One region of the Micromonospora sp. DT31 genome, then DNA from elsewhere that is predicted to be linked to it. Evidence: riboswitches for the same ligand, from Rfam matches in the RefSeq annotation. Region 1 holds a riboswitch; each other region holds the start of a gene.
What was found. A riboswitch is a leader RNA that binds a small molecule or an ion and turns the genes downstream of it on or off. The one in region 1 is predicted to bind cyclic di-AMP.
Positions count from the first base shown of each region.

Region 1 (4,244 bases):
CGTACGGACCGGGGGCCTTTGCGTTGTCGGTGTACGCGTCAGCGCGGCGCACCGAGCGGGGACGGCAGGATCAGCACGTCGTCCAGGTTCACGTACATGATCCGGTGGCCGAACTGGACCTGCACGTACCGGTTGTCACCCCGGACCACGGTCCGGTCGCCCGGCGCCGAACCGTCGAACGAGACGGCCCGGTAGTACTCGCCGGGCAGCACCCCGCCGACCGCGTACCGCTGGCCGGCGGCCAGCGTGTACTGCAACGGCGAGATGGTCTGGTAGGGGATGGTCTCCGGGTAGGCGGCCTGCTCCGGGTAGGCGCGGCCGTACACCGGGATGGTGGCCTTGCCCGGCCGTGGGGTCACCACGAAGCCGGTCGCCCACTTGGCGGTGGGCGCCGAGGCCGGGTTGAGGAACCAGGCCTTCTGGCCGAGGTACCAGATCGCCGTCCAGTCACCCTGGCGGCCGGCGAGCGCGTACGTCTGGCCGGCGGAGGCGCGGGCGCCGTGGTCGGAGATGTACATCGTGTCCGGCGTGCCGTCCGGGCGCAGCGCGATGTCGTTGACGAGCGGGGCGTCCGGGCTCGGCGCGGTCCGCAGGACGACCGCCGAGGAGCCGCGCGACGGGCACGGCTCGGCCGGCGGGGTGGGCTTCGGCACGCCCGGCGGCTGCTGGTTGCAGCCGACGAACGCCGGCCGGTTGGTGGCGAAGTCGGGGTCGATGGTGACCAGGCCGGTGCGGGCGGTGCCGGTGGTCCGGAACGGCGCCTTCATCAGGTCGAAGTAGTGCGACCAGTCCCAGTACGGTCCCGGGTCCCAGTGCATGCCGCGCACCGTGGCGGCGGTGGTGCCGGGCACGTTGTCGTGGCCGATGATGTGCTGCCGGTTCATCGGGATGCCGAACTTCAGCGCCAGGTGGCGGACCAGCTTGGCGGAGGTGCGGTACATCGCCTCGGTGTACCAGGTGCCGTGCCCGGCGAAGCCCTCGTGCTCCAGGCCGATGGACTTGGCGTTGACGTACCAGTTGCCGGCGTGCCAGCCGACGTCCTTGGCCTTGATGTGCTGGGCGATGTAGCCGTCCACCGAGCGCAGCGTGTAGTGCCAGCCCAGGTAGTCGGCCCGCTTCACCAGGTCGACGCTCGGGCCGAAGTAGCCCTCGGTGTCGTGGATGACGATGTACTCGATCTTCTGCTGCTTCGGCCGGTTGGCGAGGTCGTGGTTGCCGTAGTCGCCCGGGTCCGCGCTGAGCTGCTCGTACGGCGCGGGGATCCATTCGCAGGCCAGCCGGACCGGGCACTCCAGTCCGTCGGGCCGTTCGGCGTTCCGCAGGCCGAGCCGGGCCAGTTTGGAGCGGTCCGGTTGGGCGACGGTGGCGGCGAGCGTGACCTTCTGCCCGTCGTCGGTGATCCGGGAGGCGCCCTGGCCGAGCTGGTCGTAGACCTCGTCGGCGAAGGCCGCCGCCCCGTCGGACGTGTCCGCGCCGGAGTAGCGGGCCACGGCGCCGTACCAGGCCGCCGGGTCGCTGCCGGCGCCGACCGGCCCGCCCAGCGTCTTCTGGTACGAGGCGAGCAGCGCCGCGCCGCCGCGGATGTTCGCGGCCGGGTCGGTGCGAAGCGTCCGCTCGTCGAGGCCGGTCAGCGTCGCTGCGGTGCCGAGTGTCTGCAGCGCCGCGCTCGGCAGCGGGGTCTCCCGCGGCGGCGCGGCGGCGGTGGCCGGGTCGAGGGTGAGCGGGCGGGAGTCGTCGCCGCGCGGGTCCTCGTCCTCGTCGACGTGGGCGCTGCCCGGCGTGGCGAGGATGTGCGCCGCGTCGGTCAGGTGCATCGGGCCGTATCCGCCGCTGGTGCTGGGCTGGCCGGGATGGGTGTCCCAGCGGGACTCCAGGTAGGAGACGCCGAGCAGGACGTTCTGCGGTACGCCGTACTCGGCCGCTGCGGCGGCGTACTGCTGCTGCCGGTCGCTCGTCGGTGCGGCCGGCTGCGGCGCGGCGCTCACCGGGGCGGTGGTCGCCAGCGCGGTGGCCGTGGCCACCGCGGCGGCGAGCAGTATCCGCCGGCCCGACGGCGGGGGTGAGAGGTGCATCGAACCTCCTGGACAGGGATGGGTGTCACTGCCCCTCAACCTCACTCCGCGTACCCCGTGACGGTCAATACCTTTCCAGCAGGTAATCTCCCTTGAAAGAAAACTTCACATCGCCCCTCCGGTTCGACACCGACCGTCACGGCGCTCCGAGTTGCGGATCGATCACGATCGTCCTTACTCTGGTCAAATGTCGGCCGCCAGTCTCACCGTCCATCCCGGTCGGTGACGGTCCGGCACCGCCGAGTCGCCCGCGGGCGAGCCGGGGACCCAGGTACCTGGGGTGAATCCGCAGCACTGCGGTAGGGCGACTCCCTTCCCGCCCGAACCCGTCAGCTAACTCGGTAGGCGGTACGGAAGAAGGAGCACGGACGCCCGGTGGCACACCATGCCCGGCGGCCAGCGTCCGACCGGTCGATCGACCGGTCCACGGCTGCGCCGCGTTCCCGCTGGTCCCGCTGCACCACCGCCCTCGCCGCACTGATCAGCACCGCCGTCGTCCTGACCGGCGGTGCCACGGCGGCCCATGCCGAACCCTCGGTCACCGAGATCGAGGCCCAGATCGACCGCGACTGGAACAAGCTCGAACCCGTCATCGAGCAGGTGAACGCCGTACGCGAGCAACTCGCGGCGCGGCGCAAGCAGGCCGACGCCCTCGGCCGGCAGATCGCCCCGCTCCAGGCCCGGGTGGACGCCGCGCTCGGGCAGGTCGGCGGGCTCGCCGCCGACGCCTACAAGGGCGACAACCTCTCCACCGTCAACGTGCTGCTGGGCAGCCGGTCCCCCGGTGACCTGGTCAACGGCCTGGAACTGCTCGACCGCTTCGCGCATCACCAGCGCGAGCAGGTGCGATCGGTCGCCGCGCTGCGCGACGAACTGGCGGCCAGGAAGAAGCCGCTGGACGAGATGATCGTCGGCCTGGCCCGCACCGAGGCCCAGCTCGCGGCGAAGAAGAAGCAGATCGACGCCGAGATCGCCCGGCTGCAGAAGTTGCGGCTGAAGGTCTACGGCAACGGGGGTGGCGGGCCGCTACGCCCGGCGCCCTGCCCGGCCGGCTACCCCGGCGGCGCGGCGGGCACGGCGGTCAAGTTCGCCTGCGCCCAGATCGGCAAGATCTACGTCTGGGGCGCGGCCGGTCCGGACCACTTCGACTGCTCCGGCCTGACCCTCGCGGCCTGGGGCAGGGCCGGCGTCTCGCTGCCGCACAACGCCCGCCAGCAGCACGGCGTGACGAAGCGGGTGAGCCGCGCCGAGCTGCGCGCCGGTGACCTGGTCTTCTACTACGGGGACCTGCACCACGTGGCGATGTACGTGGGCGAGGGCTGGGTGGTGCACGCCTCCCAGTCCGGCAAGCCGATCACCATGAAGCGCGTCGAGGACGGCCCCATCCACAGCTACGGCCGCCCCGGCTGAGGTGTGTAAGGAAGGGCCCCTTCTTAACGCCTCCGGTAGAGGAAGGGGCCCTTCTTGACAGGTGTGGGGCGCGATCAGCGCGTCGGCCAGGTGCGCCAGCTCTGCCACGACCGGCTCGGCGTCGGGCCGCGCTGCCCCTGGTAGCGCGAGCCGTAGACGGCCGAACCGTACGGGTGCTCGGCCGGCGAGGACAGCCGGAAGATGCACAACTGGCCGATCTTCATCCCCGGTCGGAGCGTGATCGGCAGGTTCGCCACGTTCGACAGTTCCAGCGTGACGTGTCCGGAGAAGCCGGGGTCGATGAAGCCCGCGGTCGAGTGGGTGAGCAGGCCCAGCCGGCCCAGGCTCGACTTGCCCTCCAGTCGCCCGGCGAGCTGGTCGCCGAGCGAGATCACCTCAAGCGTGGAGGCGAGCACGAACTCGCCCGGGTGCAGCACGAACGCCTGGCCCTCGGGCACCTCCACCATCGACGTCAGGTCGTCCTGCTGGATCGACGGGTCGATGTGTGTGTAGAGGTGGTTGTTGAAGACCCGGAACAGCCGGTCCAGGCGTACGTCGATGCTCGACGGCTGCACCAGCGTCGGCTCGAAGGGCTCCAGCGCGAGCGTGCCGGCCTTGATCTCGGAGACCAGGTCGCGGTCGGAGAGCAGCATCGGAACACCATAGCGACCGGTATGGGTGACCTGCGTGTCGCACTACATCTTCGTACACGTGTTCGATAGGATGTCCGCATGGCTTCCTGGTCCGAATTCGCCGTCGACG
Region 1 covers NZ_JBNCKZ010000005.1:191,556-195,799, forward strand. The annotation lists gene ACLQ2X_RS11200 (N-acetylmuramoyl-L-alanine amidase) at 39-2,072, opposite strand; cyclic di-AMP (ydaO/yuaA leader) riboswitch at 2,300-2,434, shown strand; gene ACLQ2X_RS11205 (NlpC/P60 family protein) at 2,448-3,482, shown strand; gene dcd (dCTP deaminase) at 3,557-4,135, opposite strand; gene ACLQ2X_RS11215 (pyridoxamine 5'-phosphate oxidase family protein) at 4,214-4,244, shown strand, end outside.

Region 2 (4,244 bases), on a different contig from region 1:
GATCGGGCGGCGGGGTCGGCTGGCGTCGTGGACCGTGGTCGGGGACCCGGCACAGACCGCGTGGACCGGCGATCCGCAGGAGCTGGACCGGGCCCGCGACCAGGCGCTCGGGCGTCGGCGCCGGTACCGCTACGAGCTGACCACCAACTACCGCAACTCGGCGGAGATCTTCGCGGTGGCGGCGGCGGAGATCCGCCGGCTCTATCCGGACCTGCCGCTGCCGGACGCCGTCCGTTCCACGGGCGTGGCGCCGGTGGAGCGGGTCGTGCCGGCGGCCGGGCTGGCGGCGGCCACGGTGGAGGCGGCCCGGACGCTGCTGGCCGAGGTGGAGGGCACGGTCGGGGTGATCACACCGGTGCCGCGTCGGGACGAGGTGGCTGGCTGGCTGGCCGGGCTCGGCGCGCGGCGGCTGCAGGTGGTGACCAGCCTGCAGGCGAAGGGCATGGAGTACGACGGGGTGGTGCTCGTCGCGCCGAGTGAGATCCGGGCCGATCCGGGTTCGGGCGTGCGCACGCTGTACGTGGCGTTGTCCCGCGCCACCCAGCGTCTGACCACGCTCGATCCGATCGGCTGACACCGGCGGGGCGGTTCGCCGCCCGCCCATCACTTGCACACATAGCGATGTGAGCATACATTGAGCCCGGCCGGTACGCGGCGGGAAGGGTGTTGGCGTGGGCGCAGGTCATGACCACAGCGGCGCGGTGGCCAACGCGGCACACCGCCATCGCGGCCGGCTATGGGCCGCGTTCGTCCTGCTCGCCGCGCTCATGCTCGTCGAGGCGGCGGCCGCGTTCGCGACCGGCTCGTTGGCCCTGCTCTCCGACGCCGGGCACATGTTCACCGACGTGCTGGGCATCGGCATGGCGCTCGCCGCGATCACCGCCACCCGGCGCGCCGGCACCGACCCGCAGCGCACGTTCGGGCTCTACCGGCTCGAGGTGCTCGCCGCGCTGGCCAACGCCGTGCTGCTCGGCGCCGTCGCGGTCTACGTCCTCGTCGAGGCGGCACGCCGGTTCGGCGAGCCACCGCAGGTGCTAGCCGGTCCGATGCTCGTGGTGGCCGTGCTCGGCCTGCTCGCCAACATCGTCGCGTTCGCGCTGCTGCGGGCCGGGTCCCGGGAGAGCATCAACCTGCGTGGCGCCTACCTGGAGGTGCTCGGCGACCTGCTCGGCTCGCTCGGGGTGATCGGCGCGGCGCTGGTCATCATGGTCACCGACTGGTGGTGGGCGGACCCGCTGGTGGCGGTGGGCATCGGCCTGTTCATCCTGCCGCGCACCTGGCGGCTGGGGCGGGCGGCGGTGCGCATCCTGGTGCAGGCCGCGCCGGAGCACCTCCAGGTGACCGCCGTGCACGACCGGCTCGCCGCGGTGCCCGGGGTGGCGGAGGTGCACGACCTGCACGTGTGGACGCTCACCTCCGGCATGGAGGTGGCCTCGGCGCACCTGACCACCGATCCGGGCGTGGAGGTCGGGCCGGTGCTGGCCGCGGCGCGGGCGGCCCTGCACGAGGACTTCTCGATCGAGCACGCCACGTTGCAGGTCGAACCCGGAGCGTCAGCGGGCGTCTGCGCTCCGACCGAGTGGTGATTAGGGAAATCTTAAATCTCTGTGGCTATTATGGGGTAATGCCGGTTTTGTCCGAACTGCTGGCCTACGCCCCCCGGTCGGCCGACGGCGACGCCGGTAGGCTCGACCGCGGCCACCGCGCCGGCACCGCCGCTGGGCACCGGTGCAGTGACCGTCGCCTAATCGCCCGCACGGGCGAGCCGGGGAACCACGTATGTGGGGTGCATCCGCGTCAGCGGTAGGGATCTTCCGTCCCGAACCCGTCAGCTAACCCGGTCGGCGGTTGACGGAAGGACACCTGAATGCCCCCAGTTACACCCACCCGACGGACGGCTGCCCGGTTGGCGGCCCTGCTCGTCGCGACGCTGACCATCGGCCTCGCGACCGTTCCACTCTCCCCCGCCTCGGCGGCCCCGCCGACCGGCCGGCTCGCCGCCGCACCCGGCGACGACGAGGGCGGCACCCCGCAGCTGCGCGCCCAGCTCGACGCGGCCAGCAAGGGCTGGCTGGAGGCCAAGGCCGCGCTGAACCGGTCGGTGGACCGCCAGAAACAACTCACCGAACAACTCAAGACCGTCGACGCCGAGCTGGCGGTACGCCACACCAAGGTCGGCGAGATCGCCACCGTGGCATACCGCAACGGCCGCCTGGGCACCGCCGCGGCCCTGCTCGGCAGCAGCAGCCCCGAGGGCTTCATGGACCGGGCCGCCGCGCTGGAACAGGTCGCCGCGCACGAGGACCGCACACTCCGTGACCTGCTCACCACCCGCGACGAGGCCACCCGCACCCGCGCCGCGCTCGACGGCGAGATCCGCGAGCAACGCAAGCAGGTCACGGTGATGGGCAAGCGCAAGGAGCAGGCCGAGCGCGCCCTGGAGGTGGCCAACGACCAGCCCTCGCGCAGCAGCAGCAGCGGCGGCAGCGTCCAGGGCACCTCGAACAAGAACGCCAAGCCGGCGCCGCGCAACCCGGACGGCTCCTGGCCGTCGGAGTCGTGCAGCGTCAACGACCCGACCCCGGCCAGCGGCTGCATCACGCCGCGTACGCTGCACGCGCTGCAACAGGCCAAGGCGGCCGGGTTCACCCGGTACACCTCCTGCCACCGGCCCAGCGGCGGCGGCGAACATCCCAAGGGCCGGGCCTGCGACTTCGCGGCGCAGAAGAGCGGCTTCGAGGGCGTTGCCACCGGCGGCGACCGCACGTACGGCAACAACCTGGCCGCGTACCTCGTCCGCAACGCCGACCGGCTCGCCGTGCTCTACGTGATCTGGTTCAAGCAGATCTGGCTGCCCAGCAGCGGGTGGAAGTCCTACAACGGCGGCAACGGCGACCCCTCCAGCGACCACACCAACCACGTACACCTGTCGGTGTACTGACGCCTGCGGGGGGTCGGTCAGACCGACCGACCCTCCAGCGTCGCCCCGAGCCGGGCGGCCAGCCCCAGGTGGGCGGACCGGGCCTGGCGGAACGCGTAGCCGAACAGCGGCGCCGGCGCGGTGAGGGTGATCTCCACGTCGATCCGTACCACCCCGTCGGGCTCGTCCCGCAGCCGGGTGTGGTTGCGGACCGTGGTGGCCGGCTGCTGCCGGGCGACCGTGACCATCTCGTCGTCGTTGGCGACAAGCACGTCCGCCTGGTAGGTGACCGGGAAGTGCAGCGGGCCGAGCTCCAGCCGGTCGGTGATCGCGTAGCTGGCCAGCGCGCCCGGGCGGGCGGGTAGCTGCCGGACGCGCACGATCAGCGGGTGCAGCTCGCCCTGCCGGCTCAGATCACCGAGGAGGGCCACCGCGTGCGCCCGGGAACAACGGGCCTGCACGGTGTAGCTGAAGCTGTCGCTGCTCTGCAAGCGGGCCCCCCTCGCCGGTCGTGCGTCCGCACGATCGTCCCGTACCGGAGCCGACTCGGCAACGGGTAGAAGGTCCCGCCGGACAGGGGGCCGGGGCGGCGCTCAGGCGCCGGGCAGAACCTCGGGGGTGTCGTCGGCGAACCAGGGCTCGGGAGCGCCGAAGAGGCCGAGCAGGCCGGTCACCCAGAGCTGCCGGTGCACGAACCGGCTCGGCTCGGTGACCACCAGCTTCACGCCGCTGACCTCGCAGGTCTGGAAGCCGGCGACCATGGCGCTGATGCCGACGGAGTCGATGAACGTGACGAGCCGCATGTTCAGCTCGATCCGGGACGGACGGCCCTTCGCGAGCACCTCGGCGATCGCTTCCCGCACCTCGTACGCGGTGTCGACGTCGATCTCCCCTCGGGGCGCGATCTGGACGACACCACCGGGCCGCACCGACTTCACGATCGACAGGCTCACGCGAGCACCTCCACTCGCCCATGACGGGCGCCTCATCAGTACGCGGGCCGCGACCGAGAGTATTCCTCCAACAGCTCGGTCGCCAACCCCCCGGGATGAGCAATTCGCGGACCGAGCACCTGGGCGACCCAATCCGGAACTCCGGGTTCCAGTTTCCCCTTCGATGCGGACCCCGACCAGCCGTGCGACCGGCCGGTCCGCGTCCGCCGACAAGGGTAGCGGGCGCACGCACGTCCCGGTCGCACCCGGTCCGGCGCGTTGGTGCGGTTCGTCCGGTTCCCGACCCCGGTACCGACGAACCTGGTTTGCCGCACGGGCCGGCGGGGCACTGCCTGGCGAGGAGTCAACCGTGACGCGCCGGATGGACACCG
Region 2 covers NZ_JBNCKZ010000008.1:173,232-177,475, reverse strand. The annotation lists gene ACLQ2X_RS16245 (HelD family protein) at 1-574, shown strand, start outside; gene ACLQ2X_RS16240 (cation diffusion facilitator family transporter) at 672-1,586, shown strand; cyclic di-AMP (ydaO/yuaA leader) riboswitch at 1,732-1,862, shown strand; gene ACLQ2X_RS16235 (coiled-coil domain-containing protein) at 1,868-2,941, shown strand; gene ACLQ2X_RS16230 (SRPBCC family protein) at 2,959-3,411, opposite strand; gene ACLQ2X_RS16225 (STAS domain-containing protein) at 3,514-3,873, opposite strand.
Region 2: linked by a shared signal. The riboswitch ahead of ACLQ2X_RS16235 (coiled-coil domain-containing protein) and the one ahead of ACLQ2X_RS11205 (NlpC/P60 family protein) in region 1 are both predicted to bind cyclic di-AMP.

Region 3 (4,244 bases), on a different contig from region 1:
CTACTCCAACCTGAACAAGGCCACCGGTTACGTGCAGCGGTCCTTCGACGTCTCGTCGCTGGCCGGCACCACGGCGACCATCTCGTTCAGCGGCGTGGAGGACAGCTCGCTGCAGACGTCTTTCGTCGTCGACGACACCGCGCTCGCCCTGGGCTGATCGCGGCGTGAGCGGCCGGCCGTCGTCCTCCCGACGGCCGGCCGCTTCGTCGTGCCGGGCCGGGCGTCGCCGGTCAGGCCGGACGCGCGGTCCGCGACGCGTTGCCGCGATCGCGGTGGATCCGCGCGGCCGCCTCGTGCATCGCGCGGCCGAACAGCTCGGCCTGGTCGCCCATGCTGCCGAGCCGGACGGCGAGCGCGTCGGCGTCGGCCCGCGCCGACGCGCTGACCTGGGCGTCCAGCTCGGACAGCGCGGCGTTGGCGGCGGTGACGAGGTGTTCGCAGAGGACCTCCAGCGGCTCGCCGGCCAGCTCCGGGGCGATCGTCACGGAGCCAAGCCGGCCACCCTGGACGGCGACCGCGCGGACCCGCCCGCCAGCGGCAGTGCCCTCGGCGCGCAGCAGGTCGCCCGGCTCGCCGTCGGCGTGCGCCGAGGCCCGGGAGCGCATCGCGGTGAGCGCCTGCTGCGTGCGGGTCAGCAGCTCGTCGAGGCTCGCGGCGGCCGAGAACGGGTCGTTGGTCATTTCCGCGCTTTCTTCACGTCTTGACTGAGCACTGTGACCCTAGCAATCGGTTGCGGCCACACGCATGCACCGGCCGGTCCCGGCCGCGTCCCGGTGCCGGGAGCAGGCCCGGTGTCGGCGACGCGGCGTGTCGCGGACGGACGAGCGCCCGGCCGGGCGAACCGGCCGGACGCTCGTGACCGCTCAGCTCAGGCGCAGCCGCTGACCCGGGAAGATCAGGCCGGGGTCGTCGCCGACCACGGCCCGGTTGCGCTCGTGCAGGGCATGCCATCCGCCGTCGACGCGCTGCGCCACGGCGATCTCCGACAGCGTGTCACCGGAGCGGACCACGTACGTCCCGGCACCGGGCGACCGCTGCGGCGCGACCTTGGTCATGGCGCGCTCCGGGGCGGTCCTGCGGGTGGCGGACCGCACCGAGATGGCATTCTTCGTGGTGGCGGCCCGGTCGGACCGGGTCGCCGAGGTGCTCTTCTTCGCCGAGCCGCCCTTCTTGCCGCAGACGGGCCAGGCGCCGATGCCCTGCCCCCGCAGCACCTTCTCGGCCACGGCGATCTGCTCGGACCGGCTGGCCAGGTCCGCCCGGGCGGCGTACTTCTGGCCGCCGTAGCCGTTCCAGGTGGCGCGGGAGAACTGGAGCCCGCCGTAGTAGCCGTTGCCAGTGTTGATCTTCCAGTTGCCGCCGGACTCGCAGCGTGCGACGGCGTCCCAGTTGACGGCGGCGCTGGCCGGCACGGCCGGGCCGAGCAGAGCCGCGGCGCCGACGGCGGCGCTGGTCAGAACCGCTCCGAGAGCGCTACGGCGACCGCGGGCTGAGTATTCAGTTGCCATGTGGATTCCTCCACGCCGACGAGGTGAGCTGTCGGGTTCGGGCCGAGGAGCCCGGCCGCCGGTGGCGGCTTCACCCCGAGGTGACGATGCACCGTGGAACGTGTGGTTCCCCCGCTCCCGCACGAGGTTCGGTTACGCGGCCGGCGGCGGGATTGGGCGTTACCGGACCGTGGTGCCCGCGAGCGCGGACGGAGCAGACGCTAGGCACCATTCGGGACGAATGCCCTCTTATCATGCCAGCGGTCACCCGAGTGGGCGACGTACCGTGCTTGCGGTGACGGAACCGTCGGGCGAATGACCGGCACGTCCGCCGGGGGCGGCAGCCGGGGGTGCCGCTACCGTGGGCAGGTCGGGCAAGATCACGCGAGGGGCGGACGGATGACCGAGCACGCACACGAGCTGGCCTTCGGCGGCTTCCTCACCCCCACCGCCGCGCAGCCCGAGCAGGTGGTGGCCCTGGCCGCGCTCTGCGAGCAGGCCGGCCTCGACCTGGTCACCTTCCAGGACCACCCCTACCAGCCCGGCTTCCTGGACACCTGGACGCTGATGGCCTACGTGGCCGCCGCCACCGAACGGATCGGTCTGGCCGGCAACGTACTCAACCTGCCGCTGCGCCAGCCGGTGGTGCTGGCCCGCAGCATCGCCAGCCTCGACCTGCTCACCGGCGGCCGGGTCGAGCTGGGGCTGGGCGCGGGCGCGTTCTGGGACGCGATCGAGGCGGTCGGCGGTCGACGCCTGTCCCCCGGCGCCGCCGTCACGGCGCTCGACGAGGCCATCGGAATCATCCGCGAGATCTGGGACACAGACCGCCGGGGCATGGTCCGCGTCGAGGGCGAGCACTACCGGGTCGTCGGCGCCAAACGCGGGCCGGCGCCGGCACACCCGGTGGGCATCTGGGTCGGCGCGTACAAGCCGCGCATGCTGCGCCTGGTCGGCCGCGCCGCGGACGGCTGGCTGCCCTCGCTGTCGTACCTTCCCAAGGGCCCCGACGAACTGCCGGCCATGAACGCGCTCGTCGACGAGGGCGCGCGGGCCGCCGGGCGGGACCCGGACGCGATCCGCCGCATGCTCAACGTCACCGGCGCCTTCACCCGCTCCTCCACCGGCTTCCTCGCCGGGCCGCCGCAGCAGTGGGTGGAGGAACTCGCCGGGCTCACTCTGGAGCACCGCATCACCACGTTCATCCTCGGCAGCGACGAGCCGCGCGCGATCCAGATCTTCGCCCAGGAGGTCGCCCCGGCGGTCCGGGAACTCGTCGCCGCCGAACGCACCACGCCGGGCAGCGGGGCCCGCGCCGTCGCCGAGGAACAGGCCACCACCGGCGGCCCGGCCACCCTCGCGGTCACCCCCACCCCCGACCCGGGGGTACGGCTGAGCACGCGCTCCCCCTGGGACGAGTCGACCCGCCCGACCGCCCCGCCGCCCCCGGCCGATCAGGTCTACCCGGCCCGGGGACAGGCCGTCGGGCAGCACCTGGTGGACGTCCACGACCACCTGCGCCAGGAGTTGGCCCAGGTGCGCGACCTGTTGGCACAGGTCACCCGCGGCGCGGTCACGCCGGAGGGCGCGCGGGCCGCGCTGAACCAGATGACCATGCGGCAGAACAACTGGACGCTCGGCGCGTACTGCGCGGCGTACTGCACGATGGTCACCCAGCACCACGGCCTGGAGGACGCCTCGATCTTCCCGCACCTGCGCCGCTCCGACGCCGGGCTGGCGGCGGTGCTGGACCGCCTCGAAGAGGAACACGTGGTGATCCACGGCGTGGTGGAGGACGTGGACCGCGCCCTGGTGGAGCTGATCCGCCAACCGGGTGACTTCACCGCCCTCCAGGAGGCGGTGGACCTGCTCACCGACACGCTGCTGTCGCACCTGTCCTACGAGGAGCGCCAGATCGTCGAGCCGCTGGCCCGCCACGGCTTCTACCCGGGCCAGCTGTGAAAGGAAGGGCCCCTTGTCAACGCCTGGGCGTCAACAAGGGGCCCTTCCTTTCCTTACACCTACAGGCCGCGGGCGAGACGGTCGGCGAGGATGCGGGTGAAGCGGGCCGGGTCGGTCAACTCGCCGCCCTCGGCCAGCAGCGCCATCCCGTACAGCAGTTCGGCGGTCTCGGTCAGCGCGGCCGGGTCGCCGCCCTCCCCGTGCGCCTTGCGCAGCCCGGTGACCAGCGGGTGGGTCGGGTTCAGCTCCAGGATCCGCTTGACCCGGGGCACCTCTTGGCCCATCGCCCGGTACATCTTCTCCAGCGTGGGCGTCATGTCGTGCGAGTCGCCGACCACACAGGCCGGTGAGGTGGTCAGTCGGGTGGACAGGCGCACCTCCTTGACGCTGTCGGTGAGCGCCCCGCCGAGGAAGGCGAGCAGGTCGGCGTACTCCTGCCGTTCGGCCTCGGCCTTCTCCTTCTCCTCCGCGGTCTCCAGGTCGACCTGGCCCTTGGCCACCGAGCGCAGCGTCCTGCCGTCGTACGCGCCGACGCGCTCGACCCACACCTCGTCCACCGGGTCGGTGAGGATGAGCACCTCGTAACCCTTGGCGCGGAACGCCTCCAGGTGCGGGGAGTTCTCGATGGTGGCCCGGTTCTCGCCGGTGGCGTAGTAGATCTCGGTCTGCCCGTCCTTCATCCGCTCCACGTAGTCGCGCAGCGTGGTCGGCTCGGCCGGGTCGTGGGTGCTGGCCGCGCGGACCAGTTCCAGCAGCGCCTCGGTGTTGTCCGGGTCCTCCAGCAGGCCCTCCTTG
Region 3 covers NZ_JBNCKZ010000001.1:554,581-558,824, reverse strand. The annotation lists gene ACLQ2X_RS02410 (M4 family metallopeptidase) at 1-157, shown strand, start outside; gene ACLQ2X_RS02405 (YbaB/EbfC family nucleoid-associated protein) at 231-680, opposite strand; gene ACLQ2X_RS02400 (transglycosylase family protein) at 864-1,508, opposite strand; cyclic di-AMP (ydaO/yuaA leader) riboswitch at 1,507-1,652, opposite strand; gene ACLQ2X_RS02395 (LLM class flavin-dependent oxidoreductase) at 1,887-3,449, shown strand; gene htpG (molecular chaperone HtpG) at 3,509-4,244, opposite strand, start outside.
Region 3: linked by a shared signal. The riboswitch ahead of ACLQ2X_RS02400 (transglycosylase family protein) and the one ahead of ACLQ2X_RS11205 (NlpC/P60 family protein) in region 1 are both predicted to bind cyclic di-AMP.